DNA from 4 places in the Paenibacillus sp. 1182 genome. Region 2 is predicted to be linked to each of the others. Evidence: riboswitches for the same ligand, from Rfam matches in the RefSeq annotation. Region 2 holds a riboswitch; each other region holds the start of a gene.

Region 1 (3,559 bases), on a different contig from region 2:
AAAAATCGGGACAAGATGATTCAGCCTGCAATCAAGGTGAGAGGCCGGAAGTATTTGCACATCATTTACGGTATGGATTATCTTGCCCCTGAGAATTTAAAGCGTCTGAAGCAGCGTCGAACGAACAAAAAGGAGCGTCATGCCCTGATGGAAGGAGCGCTTGGTATGGAAGGCGTGGAACGTTTTGTCCGCAAGGATACGGTAGATCGTATTCATGAATGCGTCCTTGCCGCACTATCTCTGGAATCAGAGCCGATTGATCCAAGATTGTAGTTTGCGAGGGAGGGATTGAGATGGAAAGGGGTACACCGTTAATTGATATTGGTGTGAACTTGATGCATCGTTCGTTTCATGCAGATCGGGAACAGGTGGTAGAGAGAGCCGCGGCTGTAGGGATTTCACCGCTGATTATTACCGGGACCAGTGTCCGCAGCAGTCGGGAAGCTTCTCAGTATGCAGCGCGTTATCCGGGCAAGCTGTATGCGACAGCTGGCGTGCATCCCCATGATGCCAAAGACTGCAGTGCAGACACGATTCAGCAGCTCCGCCAGTTGGCGGGTCAGCCGCAGGTCGTATCCATAGGGGAATGCGGATTGGACTATAACCGTGATTTTTCGCCACGTGATGTGCAGCGCCGATGGTTTGGCGAGCAAATCCAACTGGCGGGTGAGCTGAAAATGCCGTTATTTCTGCATGAACGAGATGCACATGAGGACTTTGTCGCTATGCTTCGGGAGTATCAAGGGCTTGTTGATAAAGCGGTAGTGCATTGTTTTACCGGCACGGAACAGGAATTGCGTACGTATGTAGAAATGGGACTGTATATCGGAATCACCGGCTGGATTTGCGACGAACGGCGGGGGAAGCATCTGCGTGAACTGGTCAGAGATATTCCCTTGGACCGTCTGATGATTGAAACGGATGCTCCATTTTTGACCCCGCGTAATTTGCCTGTGAAGCCTAAAGAAGGGCGTAATGAGCCCATGTATCTCGCTCACATTGCTGCTACGATAGCCGAATGTACAGGTCGAAGCATGATGGAGATCGAAATCGCGACGACGGAAACGGCTAAACGTTTCTTCGGATTATAGGATTGTCAAAGCCATAGATGTGGTATATATTATAGTGAATTAAAAAGCATTGTCGGGAGCTTGAGAAAGTCAGGCTGAGAGGGTGGCCCTTGCCACTGACCGTGAAATCTGATCTGGGTAATGCCAGCGTAGAGAAACCAAGAACACTATACAGGAATGCCGCTTTTTTTTGCGGTTGTCGATAGATTCAATGTATGTCCTAGCATTTTACCTTGATCCTGACTTGGCTGGGTATCAGTGTAGTAGTTTAGACTACTGGTTATATAAGGCATATCGACGAATGATGTTTTGTATGGTGCTTCACCTTTTACTGCGCATAAAGCTTGCCTGGAGATTCAGCTCCAGACAAGCTTTTTTTCATGGCCAAGAGGCCAACTATAAGGAAAAAGGGGAGCACGCAATAATGAATACTGCTGTAAGAGCGTCCAAAGGGTTGAAACTGACGGATATTTTGGTCACGATTGTGATCGCTGTTGTGTTCGGGTTGATCTACAAAATATGGGGACCTGCCTATGATTTGATGAAACCATTGGGTCTACACGCCGAGCAACTGATGTATGGCATGTGGTTTATGGCAGGTACGTTTGCTTATCTCATCATTCGCAAGCCGGGTGTTGCGATTTTGGCAGAGGTGGCAGCGGCAACGGTCAGTGCTTTTTTGGGAAGCGAATGGGGTATGTCCACCTTGTACTATGGCCTGCTGCAAGGCTTGGGAGCGGAGCTGTTTTTTGCGGCTTTTCTGTATCGGAACGCAAACCTGTGGGTTGCTTCGCTAGCTGCGGCTGGGGCGGCTGTCACTTCTCTGATTTTAGACTTCAGCTACGGGTATATTGATCAGCTATCGACTTGGAACTATGTTTTGTATATTGGATTTCGGATGATTGGCAGTATTGTGATTGCCGGGGTATTCGCGTTCTATCTGGCTAAGGCATTGGAGGTAACCGGAGTCACGCGAAGTTTGAGGCCTGCAACGGAACAAGATTATAAGGGGCTGGATTGATGAGCCGGGCAACCGAAGATGTGGTGGCTTCGATCACCCGGCTACGGTTGAAATTCCCCGGTGAGCAAGAGCTGCTTTTTCACAATATGTCTTTGTCTGTCCGCAAGGGGGAAAAGCTGCTGCTACTGGGACCGAGTGGATGCGGTAAATCAACACTGCTCCAAGTGTTAAGCGGTCTGATTCCACGCACGATAGAAGTGCCTATGAAATGCGATGCTGCTGTAATCCCAAGTGTCTCAGGTATTGTATTTCAAGATCCTGATACGCAGTTCTGTATGTCATATGCAGATGAGGAACTGGCTTTTGTGTTGGAAAATAATCAGGTTCCCCGGGAGCAGATGCGATCCCGTATTCGCGAGCTGCTGATACAGGTGGGTCTATCGACGGATGATATACATATGCCCATTGGCAGCATGTCACAGGGAATGAAGCAGCGGCTGGCGATTGCGTCTGTGCTGGCTATGGAGCCAGAAGTGCTTTTTCTGGATGAGCCCACGGCTTTGTTGGACGAGGAAGGCACTACACAGGTGTGGGATACCATTCGCAACATTTCGGTAGACCAGACACTGGTGATTGTGGAGCATAAAATTAATGAAATTGTCCATGATGTGGATCGGATTGTGGTGCTTTCTGCTCAAGGGGAGATCATTGCAGATGGAAGGGCCCAAGAAGTATTTCATGTGCACCGGCAGGCATTGTCCGAGTACGGCGTGTGGTATCCGGGAGTATGGAATGAAGCGTCTTCGCCACGTTGGAGTGAAGCAGTGACGCAACAGAATGGTGCGGGGACTGATGTGCTGGAGCTAGAACATTTTAGCGGCCTCCGCGGTTTAAGTTCAGTGATTTATGTGGAGCATGCGCAGGTGAAGCCTGGCGACTGGATTGGCGTGGTTGGTGAAAACGGGGCTGGCAAAAGCTCGCTACTGCTCTCCATGATGCGCTTACTTCGCACACAGGGACGTTATAGCGTGCGCGGAATTGAGGCAGGCAGTACAGAACAACTGGCAGAGCGTATCGGGTTCGCGTTTCAAAATCCCGAGCTGCAATTTGTAGCGCATACCGTACGAAAGGAACTAGAGTATTCGTTACCCAAGAGCTTGTATACCGTTGAACAGTGCCGGGAACGGGTCGATCGGATGCTCGTACAGTTCGGACTGGAGCGGCTGGACGAGCGGCATCCGTATCAGCTTTCGTTAGGCCAAAAAAGGCGGTTGAGTATTGCTACGGCTATGATTCGTGAGCCGGAAGTGCTGCTGCTCGATGAACCGACCTTTGGGCAGGATGCGCGTAATACCTTTGTCATGCTGGATATGTTGGAGCAGCTGAGAGCGGCGGGCACGGCCATTGTGATGGTCACCCATGACCCGGAAATTGTCCGTCGATATTGTACCGATACATGGCGGATTCAGAAAGGGGAACTACAGTATGAACCTGTCCTTTCCCCATCATAAAACATGGCTGCATCGCG
Region 2 (3,559 bases):
TGCTGTTGGATGAGCCTACCAACTATTTGGATGTAGAGCATATTGAATGGCTTACGCGCTATTTGAAGGACTATCCCTATGCCTTTATTCTTATTTCACATGATACTGAATTTATGAACCAGGTCGTTAATGTTATTTACCATCTTGAATTTGCCAAGATGACCCGTTATTCAGCTAATTATGAAAAGTTTCTCGAAATGGCGGATCTGAACAAAGCCCAGCATATTGATGCTTATGAGAAGCAACAGGATTTTATTAAGAAACAGGAAGATTTTATTCAGCGTAATAAAGCGCGTGCCTCTACGTCAGGCCGAGCAAAGAGCCGTGAAAAGCAGCTTGATCGGATCGAACGTATTGATAAGCCTGAAGAAGCCGCAAAACCAACCTTTCAATTCAAAGAGGCACGTGCAAGCGGAAAGACGGTATTTGAGGGTATTGATTTTGAGATTGGTTATACACATGCCCTTTTGCCTAAAATGTCCATGACGATTGAACGTGGCGAAAAGATTGCAATTGTCGGCTACAATGGTGTCGGTAAATCGACATTGCTCAAAACCATATTGGGAAAAATTCCGCCAATCAGTGGAAAAACTTATCAAGGTGATTTTTTGCAGCCCGCTTATTTTGAGCAGGAAGTAAAGGCCGAGAAAATTACACCGATTGACGATGTGTGGAATGAATTTCCGCATTTGAACCAGCATGAAGTACGAGCGCATTTGGCGCGTTGCGGTTTGAAAAATGAGCATATCACGCGTCCGCTATCTGCGCTCAGTGGTGGAGAACAGGCTAAAGTCCGTCTTTGCAAACTGTTAATGCGTGAAAGCAACTGGGTACTGTTCGATGAGCCTACCAACCACTTGGATGTTAAAGCAAAGGATGAGCTGAAACGTGCCTTGAAGGAATACAAAGGGACCGTATTGCTTGTATCTCACGAACCGGACTTTTACGAGGATTGGGTAACCAAAACGTGGAATGTGGAAGAGTGGTCAAGTAAAGTTAACTAAAATCAGCTAAATCCAGTTCCAGCAAATTTCACACGAAGTGGGGTTTGCAGAATTAGAAAAATATGCTAAGCTATCTTTAGCTTATACAATAAAATAGTCACACTAGGGGAGCCGCCCATGCGGCTGAGACGGAATAAATGGATTTCGGACCCTTTGCACCTGATCTGGGTTATGCCAGCGTAGGGAAGTGAGCGCCGTACAAACAAGGCAACACCATCTTTATTTTTGTTTGTGCGTGGGACGATACACGTATACGGATTCATGGTCCGTTCGATTATTGGACGTTCGTTAAACCACTTCCTTGGGGAAGTGGTTTTTTTGCGTTTCGTTCATTTTAAGTAGTTCGAGCTTCCGTAGACGATTCACATATAATCCCCTTTCATTCCTGCTGGTAGACGTGGCTGGCTAAGCTTAGATCCTTTAGTCCAATGTGAGGTGAAGACAAAATCGAATTACACGCAATTTCGATGGAAAAGGGCACTTTTGCACAAGCCGCCCAAGTGGCTGCTGTGATTTGTCCGTATGTTCATTATGTACACGCACGTTTAAAACAGAATGGTGCCTCTGCATTGCTTTCTTTGACTCGCAGCCTGGTGGAGCAGGAAGTTCCTTTGCAACAAATTGTAGTAAATGATCGTGTGGATGTAGCTTTACTTACTTTGGTCGGAGCCGTTCAATTACCAGCTAATGGATTACCTGTTGTGGATGTGAAAAGCCTACTTCCAAAGGGTACACGCTGTGGAGTGTCTGTACATTCCTTGGAGGAGATGCAAATTGCTGAGCGGGCAGGAGCGGACTATGTACTTTATGGTCACGTATATGAGACCCATTGTAAGCCCGGTATTGTACCGCGGGGTTTAGCTCAGCTTGAACATATTTGCAGGTTGTCGAACATTCCGGTGATTGCGCTAGGCGGCATACAACCGCATCATATCCCGGAGCTTTATAGGGCCGGAGCAAGCGGAATTGCGGTGATGTCTGGTATATGGGAGGCTGAGTCGCCCGTTGCAGCTGCAATGGAGTATAGGCGAATGGCAGACCTTGTAGTTCACAGCCTGTAGCGAGAAAACGAGAGTAGAGGCAAGCTGAAAGCAGAAGGGTTTATGGAGAGGAGATACGGAACAAATGCTAAAGATACACACAGAGGAAAGAGCGATTGGACACGCTGAATGCTTGGTCATAGGTGGAGGTGTCATCGGCAGTTCCATTGCTTATCATGTGGCCAAGGAGGGAAGAAGTACGATTATGCTGGAACGATTGATCCCGGGTGAGGGAGCCTCAGGAGCAGCGGTTGGAATGCTGGCAGCGGAAAGTGAAGAGTTCACCGACTCTGAGCTATCACGATTTGCTCGCATAAGTCGAGATGCATTCCCTGAGCTTGTCTGTGATCTAGAGCGTTTGTCAGGTATTTCGGTGGAATTCCGTACTGAAGGGTTTGTGACCCCTTTCCGTACGGAGACTGAAGGCCAAAAACGCTGGAAAGCTGCTAAAACGCGAAAGGGTGATTGTCCTATCTGGTGGGATGCGAAAGAATTGGCCCGACGAATTCCAGGTTTGGATGAACAAGCGATCGGGGCAATATATCGTTCAAAGGAGACACAAGTGGCTCCTGTCCAGCTTTGCCGTGCTTATGCAGGTGCTGCTGCGGTGCTGGGAGCAACGGTATGGTCTGGTACACAGGCAGAGCAACTGGTCATACAGGATGATCGAATTTGCGGTGTCCGCACAGATAGTGGTTTTTTTTCCTGCGATCAGGTCATTATTGCCGGAGGCTTGGATAGCATGAAATTGCTAGCGCAGGTTGGGTTTGAATATCCACTTTATCCGGTCAAGGGCGAAGCGGTAGCGGTCTCCTTGAAGGATCACCCGTTAGAATATACCATTTATGCTGATGATATTTACCTCGTGCCTAAACAGAATAACGAGCTTTGGATTGGGGCAACGAGCCTTCCACATCAATATGACGAAGAGGTGACCGTAGGAGGCTTGGAGGGGGTGTTGGCACGTGCCTCTGCCTGGCTGCCGCGCGTCCGTGAAGCTTCTTTTATACGCGCTTGGGCGGGCTTACGTCCGCAGGCTGTATCAGGTCATCCTTTTATAGGCATTGTTCCTGGGGTCGAGGGCGTATATGCTGCAGTCGGGCATTATCGCAACGGTGTCCTGCTGAGTGATGCTACCGGGCGTGCGATGGCAGCTATGCTTAATGGGGCTTGTGCAGCAGAACTTGGGATAAGTAGTTTTTCTTCTGAGCTCCTCAAGGAGAAAAGCTTATGAAGCTGACGATTAACGGCCAGAGCCTGACCTTTTCTAATCGAATCACTCATGTGAATCAATTGCTACATGAGCTTGATGTAAAGGTGAAAACCGTAGTGGTGGAGCTGAATCGGCATATATTGACCCGTGAAGATCATGATGAAGCGGTACTGAAAGATGGAGATTGCCTAGAGATTGTACATTTTGTGGGAGGCGGTTGATTATGTTAACCATTGGAAAAGCATCTTTTACCTCGAGGTTATTGTTGGGAACAGGAAAATTCTCTGATCTGGATATCCAAT
Region 3 (3,559 bases), on a different contig from region 2:
CGCAAGCACGACAATAATGTCAGCACCTTCCGTCTTCATTTGAGGAATAAACTTTTTCGCCGTTTCCACAATATCCTTCGTAACGACTTTATCCTTCAAATTGGCTTCATCCCACTGCATAATTTGAGGTGTGACCAGACCGATCACACCCACTCTGAGTGTATGCTCTTCGCCCTTCTCGTCCGTTACTGTTTTATCAAGAATCTGATAAGGGGTAAAATAATTCTTAGTAGCTTGGCCCCCTTTATCAACATAAACGTTCGCATTTACATAAGGAAAATCAGCTCCCTTGAGCGATTTGTCCAGAAAGTCGAGACCGTAGTTGAATTCATGGTTGCCCACTGTAGCTGCATCATAGCCCATCAGGTTCATCATCTTGTAGACCGGATGGACACCGCCTTCTTTCTCAAAGGTTTTGTTGCGGGCCATATAATCGCCTAATGGGTTGCCCTGCAGCAAATCACCATTATCGAACAGCATACTGTTTCTTGTTTCACTACGTGCCTTCTGGATCAAGCTAGCTGTACTAACCAAGCCATACTCGTTGGTTTCTTTGTCCGAATAGTAATCGTAGTTCATCAGGGACGCATGGATATCCGTTGTTTCCATGATCCGCAAATTCACCGTAGCGCTATCACGAGAATCACTAGCTGCCCAGGATGGAGCGGCTGAAAACACCAGCATGCTACAAGCTACAACTGCTGCTGTAAACCCTTTAAACCAATTTTTACGTAATAACAAAATATACCCCTCCTCATTAAGGTGTATGCCTCATATACATACTTTTGCACATATATGTAAGCCTTGAACTCACCATTTCTATTTTAATCCAACGCCAGACAAAAGAGTAGTCATTTACTTAAAATTATTTATGAAAAAATAATTAATTTTCTCAAACATAAAAAAACCAGCAAACCTCCTGAAAAAATTGGAGATTTACTGGCTTATCCATTTATATTCGTATTATTTCTTCCACACCTGGCGCTCCGTTTGCTGACCCACATACTCAATGCGAGTCGGATTCACGTCCAGAATGACATAATCGGGATCGTCCGGTCCGGAAAACCACTCCTTCAAGGAGTCGTTCCACACTTGTTTGCGTAGCCCCTCATCAGCTGTAATTTGGACGGTAGCCTCCACTTCAACAACTTCCTTCGTACCGCCAACCTCATAACCCAGCAGCAGATAAGCATTCGGATTGTCCTTTAGCTCATCCACTTTATGCGTTTTGCGATCTGTCGCCAGATGAATGTTCATTCCATCGTTAAAAAGGGCCATATAGCGTACTTTCGGTTTGCCACCCTCTACCGTACCTAACGTACAAAATTTGTTGTTATCCAAAGCCTTCACAATGGCTTGTTCCAGTTGGTTGCGATCCAATGTTTCCGTTTTACCCACAGTACAACAACTCCTTTTCACGAATTAGAATTCTCTACGCCATGCCATTGGGCACCAGCCCATCTGAACCTACCTGCGCAGCTGTTCTGAAAATAACATGACCGGATCGAATCGGATTGATTCATACTCATTTTCAGATCAAAGCTCACAGTAAAAGTGTACCCTGTCGTTCGGCAAATGAACCGTTATCTCTCCCTTCATGCTGGACAGACCTGCATTCAAAGCATATAATCGTCGTAGTAAACCCGAATAAATGAACCCATTAAACCATACAATGCCAGGGGTGCTGGAATCGGCCGGCTGAGAGTGTGTCCCAAGACACTGACCCTTACAACCTGATCTGGGTAATGCCAGCGTAGGAATGCTTAAGCAAGATGTGCCTTTTTTACATAGGACCATCCCTTACTTTGGTATATACAAGCGCAAGCGTCCCGGAAACTCGGGGCGCTTTTTTTGTTGAGGATTAAGTTGTTGGAAAGATCGCGTCCGGCAGATGTTATTTTTATGAAAATGGGAAACTTAAGCTGTCTGATTGGATGGATAACGGGTAATCAAAAGGAGAGAACACTAACGATGAAGCGCATGAAAATATTAAGCCTGGGACTGATCAGTCTGTGGCTCTTGGCCCTGACCCTGACCGCTTGCGGTGGAAGTCCCCCTACATCCCAAGAAGCGGCTTCCGCTACCGACACTCAAACGTCTACTCCGGCAAAGGGGCTCAAAGATGTTAAAATCGTGCTCGACTGGACACCCAATACGAATCATACGGGACTCTATGTCGCCAAGGACAAAGGATTTTACGAAAAAGCAGGTTTGAATGTCCAAATTGTTCAACCTGGTTCAGGCGGAGCCGATCAAATGGTTGCTTCTAATGCTGCACCTTTTGGTATCAGCTACCAAGAAGGCGTCACACAGGCCCGCACGCAAGGTGTGCCGCTTGTATCCATCGCTGCGGTGATTCAGCATAATACCTCAGGCTTCGCAGCCCCGGTAGATCGCGGAATTAAGAGCCCGAAAGATTTTGAAGGTAAAAAATACGGCGGTTGGGGCTCTCCCGTAGAAGAAGCGGTCATGAAATCCATCATGGATTCAGACAAAGGCGATGTGAGCAAAGTGAAGATCGTCAACATGGGCAATGCAGACTATTTTACAGCCGTGAAGCGGGATATCGACTTTGCCTGGATTTTCTACGCATGGACCGGAATCGAGGCCCAACTTCGAGATGAGCCATTGGATATGCTGTATGTAAAAGATTATTCCAAAAGCCTCGACTACTATACGCCTGTAATTGTGAGCAACGAACAGACGATAAAAAATGATCCCGAGCTGGTCAAAGCGTTCATGGACGCTACCGCCCAAGGCTATGAATACACTATCGCCCATCCGGAAGAAGCCGCGGACATCTTAAGCAAAGCTGTACCGGAGCTGGATAAAAAACTGGTACTTGCCAGCCAAAAATGGCTAAGCCCACGTTATCAGGATGATGCCGCGCAATGGGGCGTGCAAAAAGCGGAGGTATGGCAAAACTATTCGGACTGGATGTACGAACGCAAGCTGCTCAGCAAGCCTTTGGAAGTCGATAAGGCCTTCACAAACGACTTCTTGCCCAAGCGCTGACCATTTGTTAAACCACTAAATAAGACTGAACTAGAGAAGTGAACGAAGCGCCACTACGCAGTCGGATGATGCTTCCCATCGCTGTTGTACCCAGATTTCTCTTATGAATATCCAGAGGTTGAAATCTGGGTACAAAGGCGAATGCTAACGCTTGTACAGCACCATTCCGCCCACTTCGTTCTCGTTCCACTTGGTTCTTCTTTAGTCCCATAGTATCTAAAGCGCAAAAACAGATGCGCTTGTGTGTAAAAATGCTACACAACCTAGCTTAAAAACTAAGGTGCTTTTAAGGCAGTTGGCAGCGTAGCGGTTCATTTGAATCTGGAGAAGCGAAGCGTTCGCCTTTGCCGTTGGATTTTTACCTTTAAAATTTAATTCAAAGAATCCCAAGGCAACAGCGATCGTAAGATCAAATGAAACGCGAAGCGGTCTCCCCCGCCTTAAACCAATTTATTTTCCTATAACTTAAACAATAAAGGACAGGTGAATTTGCATGGCTAATACACTGCTCAGTATTCAAGTAATCCCTAAAACTCCTAATAAC
Region 4 (3,559 bases), on a different contig from region 2:
TGTCTTCGGCCCAGGAGCAGCAGGGATCGGTAACGCTGACCAAATTCGGGGCGCTATGATCGAGGACGGCCTTTCCGCGGAAGATTCATTCAAGTCCTTTTGGGCCTTTGATTACCGCGGGCTGTTAACGGACGATATGGAAGATGTCCTGAATTATCAGAAACCGTATGTACGTAAAAAAGAGGAAGTCAGCTCATGGACGCGGTCGGATGACGGCAAAATACCGCTGCTGGAGGTCATCCGTCAGGTGAAGCCTACCATATTAATCGGAACTTCTGGAGTAGCCGGTGCCTTTTCTGAAGAGATCATCAAAGAGATGGCGAAGCATGTAGAACGCCCGATCATTATGCCCATGTCCAATCCTACAAATCTTGCAGAAGCTATACCTGAGGATCTAATACGGTGGACCGATGGCAAGGCATTAATTGCTACCGGAAGCCCCTTTGACCCCGTCACTTATAACGGTACGAAATTTGAAATTGGACAGGCGAACAATGCCTTTGTGTTCCCGGGACTGGGTCTGGGTGCGATTGTGGTTAAAGCCAAAAGGATTACCCCTGCGATGTTTACAGCCGCAGCAGATGCCGTTGCCAATGGCGTAGATTCGAATAAGCCTGGCGGTGCGTTGCTCCCTCATATCCAAAAATTACGTGATGTTTCGTACGTTGTTGCGGTTGCGGTAGCGAAAGCAGCGATTCAGGATCAGGTAGCTCAGGCACACATTTCAAATGTTGAACAAGCTATACGGGATGCAATGTGGAAACCGGAATATGTCAAGGTCAAAGCAGTGGAAAGCGTAATACATCACCCTCACTAATGCTCCATTTAAGAAGGAGATTGCCTTGTTCAGACAGGCAGAATACGTCAGTTCAAGCAAGGAGAATCAATCTATGAGTGTCGGACATATCTTGTATATTTTGGTGCCGATTTTTTTCGTTATTATTTTAGGGTGGTTAGCGGGGCATTACAAAAGCTTTGATGCCTCTTCCTCCAAAACCCTAAATGCGCTCGTTACCAAATTTGCACTACCTGCGCATCTATTCATCGGTATTACGACAACGGACAGGAAAGCGCTCATCGAGCAATGGCCATTCCTGCTGGCCCTGTTCATTGGCATTGTCGGCTTTTTTACCGTTCTCCTTCTACTGTCCCGCTTTGCGGGGAAGCAGTCGGTCAAGGATGCCGCCATGTTTGCTTTGAACTCGGCACAGCCGACCTTTGCTTTTATGGGCATTCCTGTGCTTGGAGCCATCTACGGTTCCGCTGCTGTCGCCATTCCGATTGCGCTTACCGGGATCGTAGTCAATGCCGTCCTTGACCCGGCGGCTACCATTATAGCTACCGTAGCCAGCAGGAATTCAGGCAAAGAACGGAACGGTCACCTCGGAAGGTTAATCTGGGACTCCATTCTTCATGGATTAAAAGAACCGCTGGCGCTGGTTCCACTGATTGGTGTAATTTTGACCTTGTTCGGCTTCCATTCACCGGATTTGTTGAACAAATCGTTGAATCAAATCGGAGACATTACGTCCGGGGCCGCTTTATTCGCTGTCGGAGTGACCATTGGCGTACGCAACATTAGTTTTAGTGTAAGTGCCTTTGCCATCGCACTGTTAAAAACAATTGTACAGCCTTTATTAATGCTGCTGATCGCCTACCTATGCGGTCTGTCGTCTGCAGATACTGTGAAGGCAGTTCTGCTCGTTTCCTTCCCGGGTTCAGCAGTCGCTGCTATGATCGCCACCCGTTTTGAAAGCCTGGAATCAGAAACAGCCTCCTCCTTTGTCATCAGTGCTGTCATATCGCTCGTTACACTCCCAGTACTGATTTCTCTATTGGTATAAATGCTGATTATTTAGACATTGGAGCCTGCCGCGAATTCCTTCGTGTAGACGGAACTGATCTTCTCCAGCGCCTTTTTCCCTCTCGGAAGCGAACTTCAGCTCTGTCGTTTGGCCCTTGACCAGATAGACATGTTTGACATAGCGTATGAACGTATGTACAGTAATAGTCAAAAGAATAGAAGTCCACTAGGGGAGCCGCTATGGCTGAGACAAGAACGTATCTTGGACCCTTTGAACCTGATCTAGTTCGTACTAGCGTAGGAAAGTGGAGCCTTCGTATATAAGGTTTCAAGCGTTTTTTGCGTATTGGGCCTATTGTTGAAGCCGCTCCATTTTTCTGGGGCGGCTTTTTAGCGTTGTTCCGGAATTATATTCTTACAGGACTTCTTGCTCTTCAATTTTATGGAGGTGGCGAAATTGAGTTTTACACAAGAACTCCGTCGGCAGGCGGACGGCATTTTTCAAGCGATTTTTGAGCATCCCTTTGTGAGAGGTATTGCTGAAGGAAGTTTGACAAGGGGACAGCTGATTCACTATGTAAAACAGGACTTTGAATATTTGAACGCCTACATGCGGATATACGGCATCGCAATCTCCAAATGCACCAATCGGGAGGATATGGCTGTATTAAATGAACAAATCTCTTTTATTCTCCACAGCGAGGTTCATCCGCATCAAAATTTCTGTGCTGTCGCAGGGGTGACCTATGAAGAGTTGCAGGGATATCCGCTCGCTCCGTCGGCTCATCACTATATCCGTCACATGCTGACGGTTGCGCATGAGGGTAGCCTGGGCGAGATCTTGGCTGTGCTGCTGCCATGTATGTGGACGTATGCCGAGATTGGTCGCAGGCTGCTGGATGAAGTAAAGCCGGATGAGTCTCATCCGTTCTATGAATGGATTGGCTTCTATGGAGACCAGCTTGATGATACAACACTCAAGTTCCGAGAACGTGTAGATGCTTGGGCGAAAGACGCAACGGCTGCTGAGCGGGAGCGGATGATTGAGCATTTTATACTGAGCTGCCAGCTGGAATATAAGTTCTGGGATATGGCTTATAAGCAGGAAGAATGGCCGGTCCAGATGCAGGCAGCGGTCTTGGAATAGTCAGCCTGGCGATTCGATGCGTGAAGTACGGTTAATGCCCTGTTGAACCACCAACTATAGAGAGGATAATCATTATGAGTACATGGAAAAAAAGTTATTCGGATCTCCTGACGAAGGTACAAAACAGCAAACCCCTCGTTCACAATATGACCAATGTGGTAGTCACCAACTTTACGGCCAACGGTCTGTATGCATTGGGCGCCTCCCCGGTGATGGCCTATGCACCTGAGGAAGTAGCAGATATGGCAAAAATAGCAGGCGCCGTCGTGTTAAACATCGGTACACTGAACCGCGAACTGGTGGATGCCATGATCATTGCTGGACAATCGGCGAATGCACACGGTGTTCCGGTGCTGCTAGATCCGGTCGGTGCGGGAGCAACGAGCTTTAGAACTGAATCGGCACTGCGAATCCTGAGTGAAGTCAAAATCTCATTGGTGCGGGGCAATGCAGCCGAAGTCGCACATCTTGTTGGAGAAGCGCGTGAGATTAAAGGCGTAGATGCCGGTGACAGTGCTGACAGCGACCATGTCGATCTGGCAATTCGGGCTGCTCGAACGCTCAATACGATGGTTGTCATTACTGGAAAAGAGGACGTCATCACCGAT

Evidence for each region. Region 2 has a riboswitch for thiamine pyrophosphate ahead of JOD82_RS01990 (thiamine phosphate synthase). Riboswitches for the same ligand answer to the same signal wherever they lie in the genome.
Region 1: linked by a shared signal. The riboswitch ahead of JOD82_RS23190 (ECF transporter S component) and the one ahead of JOD82_RS01990 (thiamine phosphate synthase) in region 2 are both predicted to bind thiamine pyrophosphate.
Region 3: linked by a shared signal. The riboswitch ahead of JOD82_RS11720 (ABC transporter substrate-binding protein) and the one ahead of JOD82_RS01990 (thiamine phosphate synthase) in region 2 are both predicted to bind thiamine pyrophosphate.
Region 4: linked by a shared signal. The riboswitch ahead of tenA (thiaminase II) and the one ahead of JOD82_RS01990 (thiamine phosphate synthase) in region 2 are both predicted to bind thiamine pyrophosphate.

Annotation. Positions count from the first base shown of each region.
Region 1 is NZ_JAFICR010000013.1:122,443-126,001, forward strand. Features, by position in the region: gene JOD82_RS23180 (polynucleotide kinase-phosphatase) at 1-273, shown strand, start outside; gene JOD82_RS23185 (TatD family hydrolase) at 294-1,091, shown strand; TPP riboswitch at 1,135-1,244, shown strand; gene JOD82_RS23190 (ECF transporter S component) at 1,495-2,091, shown strand; gene JOD82_RS23195 (ABC transporter ATP-binding protein) at 2,091-3,542, shown strand; gene JOD82_RS23200 (energy-coupling factor transporter transmembrane component T family protein) at 3,517-3,559, shown strand, end outside.
Region 2 is NZ_JAFICR010000001.1:398,185-401,743, forward strand. Features, by position in the region: gene JOD82_RS01985 (ABC-F family ATP-binding cassette domain-containing protein) at 1-1,004, shown strand, start outside; TPP riboswitch at 1,099-1,207, shown strand; gene JOD82_RS01990 (thiamine phosphate synthase) at 1,472-2,065, shown strand; gene thiO (glycine oxidase ThiO) at 2,130-3,278, shown strand; gene thiS (sulfur carrier protein ThiS) at 3,275-3,478, shown strand; gene JOD82_RS02005 (thiazole synthase) at 3,481-3,559, shown strand, end outside.
Region 3 is NZ_JAFICR010000005.1:56,929-60,487, reverse strand. Features, by position in the region: gene JOD82_RS11730 (bifunctional 2',3'-cyclic-nucleotide 2'-phosphodiesterase/3'-nucleotidase) at 1-741, opposite strand, end outside; gene JOD82_RS11725 (pyridoxamine 5'-phosphate oxidase family protein) at 964-1,398, opposite strand; TPP riboswitch at 1,668-1,777, shown strand; gene JOD82_RS11720 (ABC transporter substrate-binding protein) at 1,972-3,015, shown strand; gene JOD82_RS11715 (hypothetical protein) at 3,023-3,205, opposite strand; gene JOD82_RS11710 (MTH1187 family thiamine-binding protein) at 3,509-3,559, shown strand, end outside.
Region 4 is NZ_JAFICR010000008.1:275,547-279,105, reverse strand. Features, by position in the region: gene JOD82_RS17945 (NAD-dependent malic enzyme) at 1-817, shown strand, start outside; gene JOD82_RS17940 (AEC family transporter) at 891-1,844, shown strand; TPP riboswitch at 2,023-2,125, shown strand; gene tenA (thiaminase II) at 2,262-2,951, shown strand; gene thiM (hydroxyethylthiazole kinase) at 3,026-3,559, shown strand, end outside.